3 linked regions of the Cupriavidus necator N-1 genome follow. The protein of the gene in region 2 binds, or shares a complex with, the protein of the main gene of each other region. Links are inferred from orthologs where the notes say so. Each region holds a gene or a part of one and is shown on either strand. Other genes may lie near its edges.

The links.
Region 1: the proteins of CNE_RS04685 (region 2) and CNE_RS07430 are in contact, whole or in part, in a cryo-EM structure (PDB 9GE8), measured with the Escherichia coli proteins. The link is inferred for Cupriavidus necator N-1 from one-to-one orthologs.
Region 3: the proteins of CNE_RS04685 (region 2) and CNE_RS07425 are in contact, whole or in part, in a cryo-EM structure (PDB 9GE8), measured with the Escherichia coli proteins. The link is inferred for Cupriavidus necator N-1 from one-to-one orthologs.

Annotation. Positions count from the first base shown.
Region 1 is NC_015726.1:1,548,526-1,553,757, reverse strand. What follows is about bases 2,322-5,232. They hold CNE_RS07430 (ABC transporter ATP-binding protein), read right to left. Parts: upstream 4,171-5,232; coding sequence 3,472-4,170; downstream 2,322-3,471. Other genes in these bases: CNE_RS07420 (SurA N-terminal domain-containing protein), read right to left, coding at 4,901-5,232; CNE_RS07425 (arylesterase), read left to right, coding at 4,169-4,825; pgi (glucose-6-phosphate isomerase), read left to right, coding at 2,322-3,475. Also shown: CNE_RS07445 (bifunctional ADP-dependent NAD(P)H-hydrate dehydratase/NAD(P)H-hydrate epimerase), read left to right, coding at 1-735; CNE_RS07440 (DMT family transporter), read left to right, coding at 732-1,694; more of pgi, read left to right, coding at 1,832-2,321.
Region 2 is NC_015726.1:988,624-994,060, forward strand. Bases 1,364-4,479 are described here. They hold CNE_RS04685 (ABC transporter permease), read left to right. Parts: upstream 1,364-1,672; coding sequence 1,673-4,279; downstream 4,280-4,479. Other genes in these bases: CNE_RS04680 (DUF4126 domain-containing protein), read left to right, coding at 1,364-1,596; CNE_RS04690 (group II truncated hemoglobin), read left to right, coding at 4,304-4,479. Outside these bases: CNE_RS04675 (substrate-binding domain-containing protein), read left to right, coding at 1-872; more of CNE_RS04680, read left to right, coding at 994-1,363; more of CNE_RS04690, read left to right, coding at 4,480-4,720; CNE_RS04695 (DUF924 family protein), read left to right, coding at 4,764-5,360; CNE_RS04700 (LOG family protein), read right to left, coding at 5,385-5,437.
Region 3 is NC_015726.1:1,545,441-1,550,760, forward strand. Bases 2,322-5,320 are described here. They hold CNE_RS07425 (arylesterase), read right to left. Parts: upstream 4,150-5,320; coding sequence 3,493-4,149; downstream 2,322-3,492. Other genes in these bases: CNE_RS07420 (SurA N-terminal domain-containing protein), read left to right, coding at 2,322-3,417; CNE_RS07430 (ABC transporter ATP-binding protein), read left to right, coding at 4,148-4,846; pgi (glucose-6-phosphate isomerase), read right to left, coding at 4,843-5,320. In the rest of the region: lon (endopeptidase La), read left to right, coding at 1-951; more of CNE_RS07420, read left to right, coding at 1,483-2,321. UniProt on the Escherichia coli protein: TesA is a multifunctional esterase that can act as a thioesterase, lysophospholipase and protease.

The sequences.
Region 1 (5,232 bases), 560 kb from region 2 along the record:
CCGCTGCTGGGCGCCAGGGCCGCGCAGTTCCTCGGCGCGGGCAAGGTGCATATCGGCTTCCTGGCGCAGCCCGCACCGCTGTTCGATCCGCTGCATCCCGAGCTGATGCTGCATGCCGTGGACGCACTGGCCCTCGCTGCGATGTCGGCGCTGGTGATCGGTCCGGGCATGGGCACGGATGCCAACGCACACAAGCAGTTTGCGCGGCTGCTGCAAGCCGCGCCCGTGCCGCTTGTGCTGGATGCCGATGCCTTGAACCTGCTGGCCGCCGATCCGGCGCTGGCCGGGGCACTGGCCGCCAGCGGCGCGGCTTGCGTGATGACACCGCACCCGCTCGAAGCCGCCCGGCTGATGGGCGTGCCCGTCGCCGACGTGCAGCGCGACCGGCCCGCTGCCGCCGCGGCACTGGCTGCGCAATGGCTGGCCGTAGTGGTGCTGAAGGGATCGGGCACCGTGATCGCGGCACCTGGCGGCAGCCCATGCACGCTCAACCCGACCGGCAATGCGGCGCTTGCCAGTGCCGGCACCGGGGACGTGCTGGCTGGCATGCTGGGCGCCCTGCTGGCACAGGGCATGGCGCCTCTGGCCGCAGCCCAGGCGGCGGTGTGGATCCACGGCCGTGCAGCCGATGCCCTCGTCGCCCAGGGCACCGGGCTGGCCGGCGTCACCGCAAGCGAACTGTACGCGCCGGCGCGCACCGTCTTCAACCAGTTGCTGGCCGGGACCCGCGCATGACGCGCGGCGCGCTGCTGCGCGATCCCGCCGACCGCCGCCACCTGCTTACCGGCATCGCGCTGCTGGTCATCGGGCAATGGATCCTCAGCCTGCTCGATGCCACCAGCAAGACCCTGACGCAGCAAGGACTGCCGCTGGTGGCCGTGGCATGGGTGCGCTATGTCGGCCATGTGGTCGCGATCTTCCTGCTGCTCGGTCCCGCCGGCTGGCGGTGCCAGTGGCGGCCGGCAAAGCTTGGGCTGCAGTGGCTGCGGGGCGGGCTAATGCTGGTCTCGACGCTGGTGTTCTTCAGCGTGCTGATGCTGATGCCGCTGGCGCAGGCCACGGCACTGAATTTCTGCGCGCCCCTGTTCGTGGTGGCGCTGTCGCCGTGGCTGCTGGGCGAGCGCCCCGGGCGCCATGCCCGCTGGATGCGCTGGACCGGTGTGGTGGTCGGCTTTGCCGGCATGCTGGTGGTGGTGCGCCCGGGTGGCCAGCTCAGTCCGCTCGGCGTCGGCCTGGGCCTGGTGTCGGCACTGGTGTTCGCGCTGATGCAGATGCTGACGCGCCGCATTGCCGCGCATGACGCGCCCATGACCACACTGATCCAGAGCGGTGTCACCGGCGCCTGCCTGACCACGCTGATCGTGCCCTTCTTCTGGTTCAGCGCGTGGCCCACGCCGATGCAATGTGCGCTGTTGCTCTCTGCAGGGATCACCGGGTCCCTGGGCCACTATTTCGTCATCCGGGCCTTCCAGTACGCGGATGCCTCGTTCCTGAGCCCCTTCCTGTACCTGCAGATCTTGTCCGCCACCGTGATCGGCTACCTGGCCTTCGACCAACTGCCCGACTGGACCACCGCAGCTGGCATCGGCATTATCTGCCTGGGTGGCTTGTGCGTGGCGGGCGGCGAACCGGTGCTGCGCGCTGTCGCGGGCCGGCTCGCTGGCCGGCGACGTCAGACAATGTCTGATACTTAGCGCGCACACATGCTGCTATGTTGCAAGTGTTAACAGTTGCTTACGCTGAGGGGTAAAAGTGCCGCGGCGCAGGCGATATACTTTGCGAGTCTGCGCCGCCGCGCGCACTCGCGCCCCTGCAAACTTCCTAGTCCCGCATGCCCACCGACCTTCACGCCTGGAACGCCCTGCTGCGGCACCATGAAACCCTTCGCGACGCTCAGATGCGCGAGTGGTTCGACGGCGAAGGCGCGCAACGCGTCGCGCAATTCTCGCTGGAAGCCGCCGGGCTTTATCTCGACTACTCGAAGAACCGGATCACGCCCGAAACCATGCGCCTGCTGGTGCAGCTGGCAGCCGAGGCCGGCGTGACCAGACGCCGCGACGCGATGTTTGCGGGCGAGCATATCAATACGACGGAAGACCGCGCGGCCCTGCACGTAGCGCTACGCGCGACCGCCGGCGCCGGCTACAAGGTCGACGGCGAGCAGGTCATGCCGGCGATCCAGCGGGTGCTGGTACGCATGCGCGATTTCTCGGAGCGTGTGCGCAGCGGCGCCTGGAAGGGTGCCACCGGCGAGCGCATCACCGATGTCATCAATATCGGCATCGGCGGCTCCGACCTGGGGCCGCGCATGGTATGCCGCGCGCTGTCGCACTTGGCCGATGCCGATGGCAATGCCGCGCCGCGCATGCACTTCGTCTCCAATGTCGACGGCACCGACCTGGCCGAGACGCTGGTGCGGCTCGACCCGCAACGCACGCTGGTGATCGTCTGCTCCAAGACCTTCACCACGCTGGAAACCATGGCCAACGCGCGCAGCGCGCGCGCCTGGTTTGTCGCCAACGGCGTGGCCGAGCATGACCTTGCCAAGCATTTCGTCGCAGTCTCGACCAATACCGAAGCGGTGCGCGAGTTCGGCATCGACCCGGCCAATATGTTCGAGTTCTGGGACTGGATCGGCGGACGCTTCTCGCTGTGGTCGTCGGTCGGCCTGTCAATCACGCTGGCGGTAGGCTTCAATGCCTTCGCCGACCTGCTGGCCGGCGCGCGCGCCATGGACGAGCACTTCCGCACCGCGCCGCTGGAGCGCAACATGCCGGTGATCCTGGGCATGCTGGGCATCTGGTACCGCAATTTCTGGCATTTGCCGACCAGCTGCATGGCACCCTACTCCACCTCGCTGGAGCTGTTTCCCGCCTTCCTGCAGCAACTGGAGATGGAGAGCAACGGCAAGTCAGTGCAGCTCGACGGGCAGCGCGTGCGCACGCATACCTCGCCGGTGGTGTGGGGCACGGCCGGCACCAACGGGCAACATGCCTATTTCCAGCAGATCCACCAGGGCTCGCAGGTGGTGCCGGTGGACTTTGTCGCGCCGCTGGTGCCGCCGCGCCGGCTGGCAGGGCATCACGCCAAGCTGCTGGCCAACTGCTTCGCGCAGGCCGAGGCGCTGATGCGCGGGCGTACCGCCGATGAACTCCGTGCCGCCGGCGTGAAGGACGAAGTCCGCATCGCCCATATGGTGTTCGAGGGCAACCGCCCCAGCAACACGCTGCTGATGGAAAACCTGACGCCGCACGTGCTGGGTGCGCTGATTGCGCTGTATGAGCACCGCACCTTCGTGCAGGGCGTGGTCTGGAAGATCAATTCCTTCGACCAGTGGGGCGTTGAGCTGGGCAAGATCCTGGCCCGTCCGATCGAAGCCGAGCTGACCGGGAATACCGTTGGCCAGCACGATGCCTCCACCACGTCGCTGATCGAGCGCGCCCGCGCGGTGCTGAAGGCGGGCGCCGCCAGCTAGACCTCCGCGCCCATCCATTCATCGCTGGCCACGCGGCCGGCGTCGATGGTCAGGATGCGGCCACAGCGCGCCGCCACCGAGCGGTCATGCGTGACCAGCACCAGCGTGGAGCCGGCATCGCGGTTAAGCTCGAACATCAGCCCGATCACGGCTTCGCCTGTGGCGGTATCGAGGCTGCCGGTGGGCTCGTCGGCAAACAGGATGTCCGGGCGCGCCACGAACGCGCGCGCCAGCGCCACGCGTTGCTGCTCGCCGCCCGACAGCGTGCGCGGATAGTGCCCCAGCCGCGCGCCCAGGCCCACACGCTGCAGCATGTCCAGGGCGCGCTCGCGCACCTGCGACGTTTCGCCGCGCAGCTCCAGCGGCAGCATCACGTTCTCCAGCGCAGTCAGGTGGCCGACCAGCTGGAACGACTGGAACACAAAGCCGACATGGCGGCCCCGCACCGCGGCGCGCTGGTCCTCGTCCAGCGCGAACAGGTCCTGGTCGTGCAGCCGTACCGTGCCCGTACTGGGCAGGTCCAGCCCCGCCAGCAGCCCGAGCAGCGTCGACTTGCCCGAGCCGGACGCCCCCACGATGGCGAGCGTTTCGCCCGGCGTGACGGAAAAGGTCACGTCGTGCAAAATCGTCAGCGAACCGGTCGTGTCGGCAACGGTCTTTCCGAGGGACTCGACAGCGAGAATGGAAGAAGACATGGATATTGGGATCCGAGGCAAATGGCGCCGGCTGCTGCTGGCAACCGGCACGGCACTGACGTTATCGGCCGGGGCCTCAGCCCAGGCCGCGGCGCCGGCACTGCTGGTGCTTGGCGACAGCCTCTCCGCCGAGTACGGCATCACGCGCGGCGCGGGCTGGGTCACGCTGCTGCAGGAGCGCCTGCGGCAGGAGCGCTTCGATTATAGCGTTGTCAATGCCAGCATCAGCGGCGAGACCACCATCGGCGGCAAGACGCGGCTGCCGGAGCTGCTGTCGCGGCACCGCCCGGCCATCGTGGTGGTGGAGCTTGGCGCCAACGATGCGCTGCGCGGATTGCCGCTGCAGACCACCGAGGCCAACCTGCGCAACATCGTCACCACGGCACAGACGGCCGGCGCGGGCGTGCTGCTGATCGGCATGCGCATCCCGCCCAACTACGGGCAGGACTACACCGAGAAGTTCGTCTCGCTGTATCCGAAGCTGGCTAGCGAATACAAGGTGCGGCTGGTGCCGTTCTTCCTCGACAAGGTCATCACGCGGCAGGACTGGTTCCAGCCCGACCGCATCCACCCGACCGCCGCGGCACAGCCAGCCCTGCTCGATACGGTGTGGCCGCAACTCAAGCCGATGCTCAGGCGCAGCGGCGCGAAGTAAGAACAAAGAAAAAAAACCCCTGCCGCCTGGCAGGGGTCCTTGCTGGCAGCGAGGCTGCCGGGGCTGATCTGGCGCTTACTCGGCGCCTTGCGCCTGCGTGGCGCCCACCGGCGTCAGCATCTTGACCTTGGAGCGGGCCTTCAGGCTTTCATAGAAGGCCTGCAGGTCGGTCTGGCCGGCCAGTTGCGACAGCTGCTGCGCTTCGGCCTGGCGCTGGGCCGGATTGCCTTGCGCCGGCTGGCTCACCTTGGTGATGCGATAGACCGCATAGCCTTCGGCCCCCAGGTCGACACCAACCACCGCCGGCAGCTTGGCCGCATCGGCACGCATCACCGCTTCCACAGCCTGCGGCGCAATGCCCTCGGCCTTCGCGCGCGACACGGTCCGCACCGCGCCAAAGCCGTCGG
Region 2 (5,437 bases):
TGACGCGCTTTGGCGAACGCCTGCTGCGCGCCGAACTGCGGCTGCGCGAATCGATCGAGCCGGTGGTGCAGAAGGCCATGGCGGATTTCATTGCCGAGCTGGACGATGCCCAGCAGCCGCAGTCGCAGGTGCATTTCACCGGCAGCCATGACCCCGCGGTGGAGGTGCTGGCCGCCGCGTTGGGCGTGGCAAGAACCCCGCTGCAGCTCGATACGGTGTTCTGCGGCAGCGTGGAGGGGCTGATCTGCCTGCAGGAGCGGCAGTCGGAATTGGCCGGCTTCTATGTCTCGCCGGTGCAGACCGCGGGCTCGGTCGCGCATGTGACGCTGCGCAAGTGGCTGCGGCCGGCCGCGGTTCGGCTGCTGCGGCTGGCCTGGCGCGAGCAGGGCCTGATCCTGGCGCCGGAGGTGGCGCGCGAGGTGCATGACCTGCGCGACCTGGCGCGCACCCAGGCGCGCTTCGTCAACCGGCAGCGCAGTTCGGGCACGCGCATGCTGTTCGACCAGCTGCTGGCCGCGCAGGGCCTGTACCCGGACCAGATCGCCGGCTACGACGAGACCGAGTTCAGCAACGAGAAGGTGGCCGAGGCCGTGCACGGCGGCCGCGCGCAGGTGGGCTTCGGGCTGCGCATGAATGCCGAAGCCCACGGGCTGGCCTTCGTGCCGCTGACGCGCGAGGCCTACTACCTGGCGCTGCGCAAGAACGACCAGACCGCCGGCTGGATGGCAGCACTGCTGGCGCTGCTGGCCGACCCGGCCTTTGCCCGGCGCATCGAGGCGCTGCCCGGCTACACCATGGCCGAGCCGGCCGGCATCCTGATGCCGCAGGAGGCGTTGCCGTGGTTCGGGCCGGACGGCAAGGAAGACAACTGAGGGCGAGCCAGGCGGCATGACGCCGACGGGCGCGCGGCTGCGCGGCCCGGTCCGTATTACACTCCCTGCCAGGCGCGCCGTGGTTTGCATCGGCTTGCGCCAGACTCTTGCAAGGAGCGCCATGCTGGAAACCGCCGCGCTGGCCGCGGGCATGTCCTGGGCCAGCGGCTTTCGCCTCTACCTTGCGGTGCTGGCCGCCGGCGTGCTGGCGCGCCTGGGCTGGCTGGACCTGCCGCCCGGGCTGCAGCCGCTGGAATCCTGGTGGGTCATCGGCGTGGCCGCCGTGCTGGCCGTGGCCGAATTCGTCGCCGACAAGGTGCCCGCATTCGATACCGTCTGGGACGGCATCCATACCTTCATCCGCATTCCCGCGGGCGCGATCCTGGCCGCCGCCGCCTTCGGCCAGCTGGATCCGCAGTGGATGGTGGCGGCAGGGCTGATCGGCGGCACGCTGGCCGGCACCGCGCATGCGGTCAAGGCCGGCACGCGCGCGCTGATCAATGTCTCGCCGGAACCGTTCTCCAATTGGACGGCCTCATTCACGGAAGACGTGACCGCGACCGGCAGCCTGCTGCTGGCGTTTTTCCTGCCGGTGGTGTTCCTGGTGCTGCTGGTGGTCTTCCTGCTGGTGTCGGTGTGGCTGCTGCCGAAATTGTGGCGCGGCGTGCGCCGGCTGCATGCGAGCCTGCGCGGCAGGACTGAGCGGCCTGGCACACCCCGCTAGCTTCCCGGCAATTCCTGCTTTGCTTTCGACTGACCCGAGGCGCGCCGCCGCCAGAAACCAGGAACCAAACCAACCGATGCCTCCCGAGTCCGCCATCGAAGCCCCGGCCACGGCCGCCAACCCCGCGGGCACGCGCCCCGCGCACGGCGGCCGCTTCTCCGCCTGGCGCCAGGCGCTGCGCATGGCGCGGCGCGACTGGATTGCCGGCGAGCTCTACTTGCTGCTTTTTGCGCTGGTGCTGGCCGTGGCCGCGCTGACCAGCGTGGGCTTCATGGCCGACCGCATGCGGCTGGGCCTGGAGCGCGACGCGCGCCAGATGATCGCGTCCGACGTGCTGCTGGTGGCTGACCAGCCCTTCGATGCCGCCTTTGCGCAGCGTGCGCAAGCGGCCGGGCTGGCCGTGGCGCAGACCGTCACCTTCCCGAGCATGGCTACCGCCAATGGCAAGGCGCCGTCCGGCGGTGACGCCCCCAGCCAGCTGGCCGCGCTCAAGGCGGTGACCGACGGCTACCCGCTGCGGGGCAAGCTCAAGGTGGCCAGTGCGGCGGGGGTACCGGATGCGCCCGCCGAAGGCATTCCCGCGCCGGGCACCGTTTGGGTCGACGAGGCGCTGCTGGGCGCACTGGGGGTTGCCGTGGGCGACACCCTGCAACTGGGCAGCCGCAGCTTCCGCATCGACCGCATCATCACGCAGGAGCTTGATCGCGGCACCGGTTTTATGAACTTCGCGCCGCGCGTGCTGATGCCGCTGTCAGACCTGGACAGCACCGGGCTGATCGGCTGGGGCAGCCGCGTGACCTACCGGCTGCTGGTGGCCGGCCCCGACGCCGCCGGCGCTGCCTTCCAGAAATGGGCGCAGGACGAGATCGGTCGCCGCAAGCTGCGCAATACCCGGGTCGAGTCGCTGGAATCGGGCCAGCCGCAGATGCGCGCCACGCTGGACCGCGCCGAGCGCTTCCTGTCGCTGGTGGCGGTGCTGTCGTCGATGATCGCGGCGGTGGCCATTGCCATGTCGGCGCGCCGCTATATGCAGCGCCACACCGATGCCTGCGCGGTCTACAAGTGCCTGGGGCTGTCGCGCGGGCAGATCCTGCGCACCTTCGGCCTGGAGTTCCTGGTGGTGGGGGCGGCGGGCGCGCTCGTCGGGGTGCTGCTCGGGTACCTGGCGCACTATGGCCTGCTGCTGTCGCTGGGCGGGCTGCTGCGGGTGTCGCTGCCGCAGCCGTCGTTGCTGCCGGCACTGGTGGGCGTGCTGGCCGGGCTGGTGCTGCTGGCCGGGTTTGCGCTGCCGCCGCTGCTGGCGCTGACACGGGTGGCGCCGCTGCGGGTGCTGCGCCGCGATATCGGGCTGCCGCCGGTGTCGGCCTGGGTGGCCTATGCGCTGGGCCTGGGCGCCTTTGTCGCGCTGCTGCTGGTGGCGGCGCGCGACCTGCGGCTGGGGCTGACCACGGCGGGCGGCTTTGTCGCCGCGGGCGTGGTCTTCGCGGTGCTGGCGCTGGGGCTGCTGACGCTGCTGTCGCGCCTGCTGCGGGGGCGCCTGCGCGGGCGCGCGGCGATGGGCTGGCGCTTTGCGCTGGCGGTGCTGGAACGTCGCCGGGCGGTCACGGTGCTGCAGACCGTGGCGCTGGCGGTGGGGCTGATGGCGCTGCTGCTGCTCGGCATGACCCGCAACGACCTGGTCGATTCCTGGCGCAAAGCCACGCCGGCTGATGCGCCCAACCGCTTCATCATCAATATCCAGCCGGACCAGCGCGAGCCGCTGCGCCAGATGCTGGCCGGCGCCGGCATCAACGACCTGCTCTACCCGATGGTGCGCGGGCGCCTGACCCATATCGGCGAGCGCGCCATCCGCGGCGACAGCTTCGAGGACGGGCGCGCGCGCAACCTGGTCGAGCGCGAATTCAACCTGTCCTATACCGATGCGCTGCCCGAGGGCAACCGCGTGATTGCCGGGCGCTGGTCCAACGGCCCGGACGCCGGCGCTTCGGTGGAAGAGGGCATCGCCAAGACGCTAGGCATCCGGCTTGGCGACACGCTGCGCTTTGACGTGGCCGGCCAGGCGGTGCAGGCCCGCGTGACCTCGCTGCGCAAGCTGGACTGGGGCTCGATGCGCGTCAATTTCTTCGTGATCCTGCCGCCGCAGGCGATGCAGGGGCTGCCGGAGACCTACATCACGTCGTTCCACCTGCCGCCCGCCAGCGCGGCGCTGGGCAACCGGCTGATCGCGGCCTTCCCCAACATCACCGTGGTCAATACCGACCTGATCCTGCGCCAGATCCAGGACATCCTGGACCAGGTGATCGCGGCGGTGGAGTTCCTCTTTGTGTTCACGCTGGCCGCCGGCGTGACCGTGCTGTACGCGGCGCTGTCCGGCGCGCGTGACGAGCGCATGCGCGACGCGGGCCTGCTCAAGGCGCTGGGCGCCTCGGCCGCGCTGGTGCGCGAGACCCAGTACGCCGAGTTCCTGGTGGTGGGCGGCCTGGCCGGATTCCTGGCCAGCCTGGGCGCGATCGCGGTGGGCTGGGGCCTGTCGCAGTTCGTCTTCGATTTCCCGTACCGCTTCAATGCCTGGATCGTGCCGGTGGGCGTGGTTTCTGGCATGCTGTGCGCTTTTGCCGGCGGCTGGCTGGGCCTGCGCGAAGTGCTGCGCCAGCCCGCGCTGGCGACTTTGCGTGATGCCTGAGTGGCTACGCTGTTTGAGTGTGTGATGAGTACTGAATCCAACGACAAGCCCGGCACGGCCGAGGTGACTGCATTTGAACTGGTGGGCGGCGAAGCGCGCGTGCGCGAGCTGGTCGACCGCTTCTACGACCTGATGGACCTGGAGACCCAGTTCGCCGGGCTGCGCGCGCTGCACCCGCCCTCGCTGGAGGGCTCGCGCGACAAGCTGTTCTGGTTCCTGTGCGGCTGGCTGGGCGGCCCCAACCACTTTATCGAGCGCTTCGGCCATCCGCGCCTGCGCGCGCGCCATATGCCGTTCGAGATCGGCGTGAGCGAGCGCGACCAGTGGATGCGCTGCATGGCGCTGGCGATGCAGGATATCGGCCTGTCTGAAGACCTGCAGCTGCGCCTGATGCAGGCCTTCTTCCAGACCGCCGACTGGATGCGCAACGTGGCGCGCTGAGGCGCCGCTGCTCCTTTCCTTCCACCGAAAGGTTTTCCAGCCCATGACAGACCAACTGCCTGAAGACGCCCTGCGCTTGCTCGATTTCTGGTTCGGACAGCCCGGTTCCGCCGCCTGGAATACCGAGCGCCCGCAATGGTTCACCAAGTCGGACACCTTCGATGCGCAGATCCGCACGAACTTCCTGTCCGACTGGCAGGTCGCCTGCGACGGGGCCCCGGACGACTGGTCGGTCACGCCCGAAGGCGCCTGCGCGCGCGTGGTGCTGCTGGACCAGTTCCCGCGCAACATGTTCCGCAACGATCCGTGCAGCTTTGGCAGCGATGCGCTGGCGCTGGCACTGGCCAGGCGCATCGTCGCCACCGGCATGGACCGCAAGCTGCCGACGGACTACCACCGCATGTTCTGCTACATGCCGTTCGAGCATTCCGAGGCGCTGGAGGACCAGGATGAGGCGGTGCGCCTGATGACGCAGCTGCGCGAGGCCAGCGGCGGGGTGGTGGATGTGGTGGAGTGGGCCGGGAAGCACCGCGCGATCATCGCGCGCTTTGGCCGCTTCCCGCACCGCAATGCGGTGCTGGGCAGGCAGAGCACTGAGCAGGAACTGGCGTTCCTGCGGCAGCCGGGCTCGTCGTTCTGAACCAGGCCGGCAGCAGGGGCGCGCTCAGGTCTTGTCGCGCGCCTCTTGCCACTTGTCGACGCGCACGCGCGGCGCGG
Region 3 (5,320 bases), 560 kb from region 2 along the record:
GAAGTGATCCGCCTGTCGGGTTACACCGAGGACGAGAAGGTCAATATCGCGCAGCGCTACCTGCTGCCCAAGCAGATCAAGAACAACGGTCTGAAGGCAGGCGAGATCGAGGTTGCCGAAAGCGCGATCCGCGACATCATCCGCTACTACACGCGTGAAGCGGGGGTGCGTTCGCTGGAACGCGAGGTCTCCAAGATCGCGCGCAAGGTGGTCAAGCTGCTGCTGCTGAAGAAGGAGTCGGGCACGATCAAGGTCGATTCCGAGAACCTGGACAAATTCCTCGGCGTGCGCAAGTACGACTTCGGCCTGGCCGGCAAGGAAAACCAGGTGGGCCAGGTGACCGGCCTGGCGTGGACCGAGGTGGGCGGCGACCTGCTGACCATCGAAGCCGCGATCATGCCGGGCAAGGGCAACATCACGCGCACCGGTTCGCTGGGCGATGTGATGAAGGAGTCGGTCGAGGCCGCACGTTCGGTGGTGCGTTCGCGGGCACGCCGCCTGGGTATCACGGATGAGATGTTCGAGAAGCGTGACATCCACATCCACGTACCCGAAGGCGCCACGCCCAAGGACGGTCCGTCGGCAGGCGGTGCCATGACCACGGCGCTGGTGTCAGTGCTGACCGGCATCCCGGTGCGCGCGGATGTCGCCATGACCGGCGAGATCACGCTGCGCGGCGAGGTGCTGCCGATCGGCGGCCTCAAGGAGAAGCTGCTGGCGGCCCACCGCGGCGGCATCAAGCTGGTGCTGATCCCGGAGGAAAACGTCAAGGATCTGGCCGAGATCCCGGACAACGTGAAGAACGCCATCGAGATCGTGCCGGTCCGCTGGATCGACAAGGTGCTGGAACTGGCGCTCGAGCGCAAGCCCGAGCCGCTGCCGGAAGAAGACGCCAAGCCCGCCGAAGTGGCGGACAAGGCCACGGCCAAGGTTGAGCGTCTGCATCACTGACACAGCTTTGGCCGCATGAAGAAACGCCGCAGGGCAGTGATGCCCGGCGGCGTTTTTTTTGCGCGCGCAGGTCTTGGCAAACTGAAATCACCTGTATTACACTTGCGCCCTCGCAACGCAAACCACGGCAACTGCCGCGAGGTGCGGAGCGATCAGCAAGTTGCAGGCAGCCAGCCTGCGATGGTCGAGCGGGTGCTTAGCTCAGTTGGTAGAGCGGCGCCCTTACAAGGCGTAGGTCGGGGGTTCGAGCCCCTCAGCACCCACCACTCTCCATCGCAAGGACATGGGCATCGCCGGCAGCAGGCGCCGACACAGGAGTGGTAGTTCAGTCGGTTAGAATACCGGCCTGTCACGCCGGGGGTCGCGGGTTCGAGTCCCGTCCACTCCGCCAGTTTTGTTGAAAACGCCCGCGTCTGCGGGCGTTTTCATTTGCTCCCCATGTTTCCCACCCTCCACAAAGGGTGCGTGCCCAGCGGCTCCTGCTAGAATCGTGGAGTTTGTCTTTCGTGCCAATCCACTACCCGAATCCGCATGCTTGATTTCGTACGCAACAACCGGCGCCTGATGCTCTTGCTGCTGCTGGTGCTTGTTTTCCCGTCGTTCGTGTTCTTCGGCGTGGAAAGCTATTCGCGCTTCATGGACAGCTCGCACGATGCCGCCAAGGTCGATGGCCGCGCCATCAGCGTGCAGGAAATCGACAACGTCGTGCGCGACCAGAGCGAACGCGCGCGCCAGATCCTTGGCGCCAGCTATGACCCGCGCCAGTTCGAAGGCCCGGACGCACGCAAGGCCGTGCTGGACCAGCTGATTCTGCAACGCGTGATGGCCAGTGCCGTGGCGCGTGAGCACCTGACCGTGTCCGACGCCAAGCTGCTCGAGGAAATCAGCAACCTGCCGGCGATCGCGCAACTGCCGCGCACCAAGGACGGCAAGGTCGACGACAAGGCCTACCTGCAGCTGCTGCAGTCGCAGGGCATGACGCCCGAGCAGTTCGATGCCCGCATGCGCTTCGAACTGGCCACGCAGCAACTGGGCGCATCGGTCGCCGCGACGGCCTTCGTGCCCAAGTCGCTGCTCGATCGCCTGATCGCCGTGCGCGACCAGCAGCGCGACGTGCAGGCGCTGCTCTTCAAGCCGGCCGCCTACACCGCCAAGGTGCAGCCCGATGCGGCCGCGCTGAAGGCCTACTACGACAGCCACCAGCAGGCCTTCTCGGTGCCGGAACAAGCCAAGGTCGAGTACCTGTTGCTGTCGGGCGAGGCCCTGGCCGCGACGCAGGCGGTCACGCCCGAAGAGCTGAAGTCCTACTACGACAGCAATATCGCGCGCTTCCGCATCGACGAGCAGCGCCGCGCCAGCCATATACTGATCAGCGCGCCGAAGGAGGCGCCGGCCGCCCAGCGCCAGGCCGCGAAGGACAAGGCCACCAAGCTGCTGGAGGACCTGCGCAAGCACCCTGACACCTTCGCCGACGTGGCGCGCAAGAACTCGCAGGACCCGGGCTCGGCCGGCAAGGGCGGCGACCTGGGCTTCATGGGCCGCGGCGCGCTGGTCAAGCCGTTCGAGGACGCCATGTACGCGCTCAAGGATGGCCAGGTCAGCGACGTGGTGGAAACCGACTACGGCTACCACATCATCAAGCTGACCGGCATCAAGCCCGCCGAGACCAAGCCGCTGGAAGCCGTGCGCACGGAACTGGAAGCGGAGCTGCGCAAGCAGTTCGCCGACAAGAAGTTTGCCGAGCAGGCCGATGCCTTCGGCAATACCGTGTATGAGCAGGCAGACAGCCTCAAGGCTGCCGCCGACAAGTTCAAGCTGACCATCCAGACCGCCGACAACGTCACGCGCCAGCCGAACCCGGCGCTGGGCGCGCAGAGCCCGCTCAACAACGACAAGCTGCTCAAGGCGCTGTTCAGCGACGACGCGATCAAGAACAAGCGCAACACCGAGGCCGTCCAGGTGGGCCCGAACACGCTGGTGGCCGCGCGCATCGTCGAGTATCGCCCGGCGGCCGTGCGCAAGTTCGAGGAAGTCGAAGCCAAGGTGCGTGAGGGCTATATCGCCCAGCAGGCGGCCGAACTGGCGCGCAAGGACGGCGAGGCTCGCCTTGCTGCGCTGAAGAAGGCAGACAGCGCCGACGGCTTTGGCGCGGTGCGGACCGTGTCGCGCGCGAAGGCCGAGGGCATTGCGCCGCAGGCTGTGGAAGCGGTGATGCGTGCCGATGCGGCCAAGCTGCCGGCGGTGGTTGGTGTCGACCTGGGGGCCGAAGGCTATGCGGTCTATCGCATCACCAAGGTGAGCCAGCCGGCGCAAGGCAATCCGGCCCAGCGCCAGGCCGAAGCGCAGCAGCTGTCGCAACTGGCCGGCCAGACCGACCTGCAGGCCTTCTATGAAAGCCTGAAGGCCCGCTCCAAGGTCAAGATGCTGACGCCGGTGGGCGCCACGCAGGCGCAAGGCGCCGAGTAAGCGCCAGATCAGCCCCGGCAGCCTCGCTGCCAGCAAGGACCCCTGCCAGGCGGCAGGGGTTTTTTTTCTTTGTTCTTACTTCGCGCCGCTGCGCCTGAGCATCGGCTTGAGTTGCGGCCACACCGTATCGAGCAGGGCTGGCTGTGCCGCGGCGGTCGGGTGGATGCGGTCGGGCTGGAACCAGTCCTGCCGCGTGATGACCTTGTCGAGGAAGAACGGCACCAGCCGCACCTTGTATTCGCTAGCCAGCTTCGGATACAGCGAGACGAACTTCTCGGTGTAGTCCTGCCCGTAGTTGGGCGGGATGCGCATGCCGATCAGCAGCACGCCCGCGCCGGCCGTCTGTGCCGTGGTGACGATGTTGCGCAGGTTGGCCTCGGTGGTCTGCAGCGGCAATCCGCGCAGCGCATCGTTGGCGCCAAGCTCCACCACCACGATGGCCGGGCGGTGCCGCGACAGCAGCTCCGGCAGCCGCGTCTTGCCGCCGATGGTGGTCTCGCCGCTGATGCTGGCATTGACAACGCTATAATCGAAGCGCTCCTGCCGCAGGCGCTCCTGCAGCAGCGTGACCCAGCCCGCGCCGCGCGTGATGCCGTACTCGGCGGAGAGGCTGTCGCCAAGCACCAGCAGTGCCGGCGCCGCGGCCTGGGCTGAGGCCCCGGCCGATAACGTCAGTGCCGTGCCGGTTGCCAGCAGCAGCCGGCGCCATTTGCCTCGGATCCCAATATCCATGTCTTCTTCCATTCTCGCTGTCGAGTCCCTCGGAAAGACCGTTGCCGACACGACCGGTTCGCTGACGATTTTGCACGACGTGACCTTTTCCGTCACGCCGGGCGAAACGCTCGCCATCGTGGGGGCGTCCGGCTCGGGCAAGTCGACGCTGCTCGGGCTGCTGGCGGGGCTGGACCTGCCCAGTACGGGCACGGTACGGCTGCACGACCAGGACCTGTTCGCGCTGGACGAGGACCAGCGCGCCGCGGTGCGGGGCCGCCATGTCGGCTTTGTGTTCCAGTCGTTCCAGCTGGTCGGCCACCTGACTGCGCTGGAGAACGTGATGCTGCCGCTGGAGCTGCGCGGCGAAACGTCGCAGGTGCGCGAGCGCGCCCTGGACATGCTGCAGCGTGTGGGCCTGGGCGCGCGGCTGGGGCACTATCCGCGCACGCTGTCGGGCGGCGAGCAGCAACGCGTGGCGCTGGCGCGCGCGTTCGTGGCGCGCCCGGACATCCTGTTTGCCGACGAGCCCACCGGCAGCCTCGATACCGCCACAGGCGAAGCCGTGATCGGGCTGATGTTCGAGCTTAACCGCGATGCCGGCTCCACGCTGGTGCTGGTCACGCATGACCGCTCGGTGGCGGCGCGCTGTGGCCGCATCCTGACCATCGACGCCGGCCGCGTGGCCAGCGATGAATGGATGGGCGCGGAGGTCTAGCTGGCGGCGCCCGCCTTCAGCACCGCGCGGGCGCGCTCGATCAGCGACGTGGTGGAGGCATCGTGCTGGCCAACGGTATTCCCGGTCAGCTCGGCTTCGATCGGACGGGCCAGGATCTTGCCCAGCTCAACGCCCCACTGGTCGAAGGAATTGATCTTCCAGACCACGCCCTGCACGAAGGTGCGGTGCTCATACAGCGCAATCAGCGCACCCAGCACGTGCGGCGTCAGGTTTTCCATCAGCAGCGTGTTGCTGGGGCGGTTGCCCTCGAACACCATATGGGCGATGCGGACTTCGTCCTTCACGCCGGCGGCACGGAGTTCATCGGCGGTACGCCCGCGCATCAGCGCCTCGGCCTGCGCGAAGCAGTTGGCCAGCAGCTTGGCGTGATGCCCTGCCAGCCGGCGCGGCGGCACCAGCGGCGCGACAAAGTCCACCGGCACCACCTGCGAGCCCTGGTGGATCTGCTGGAAA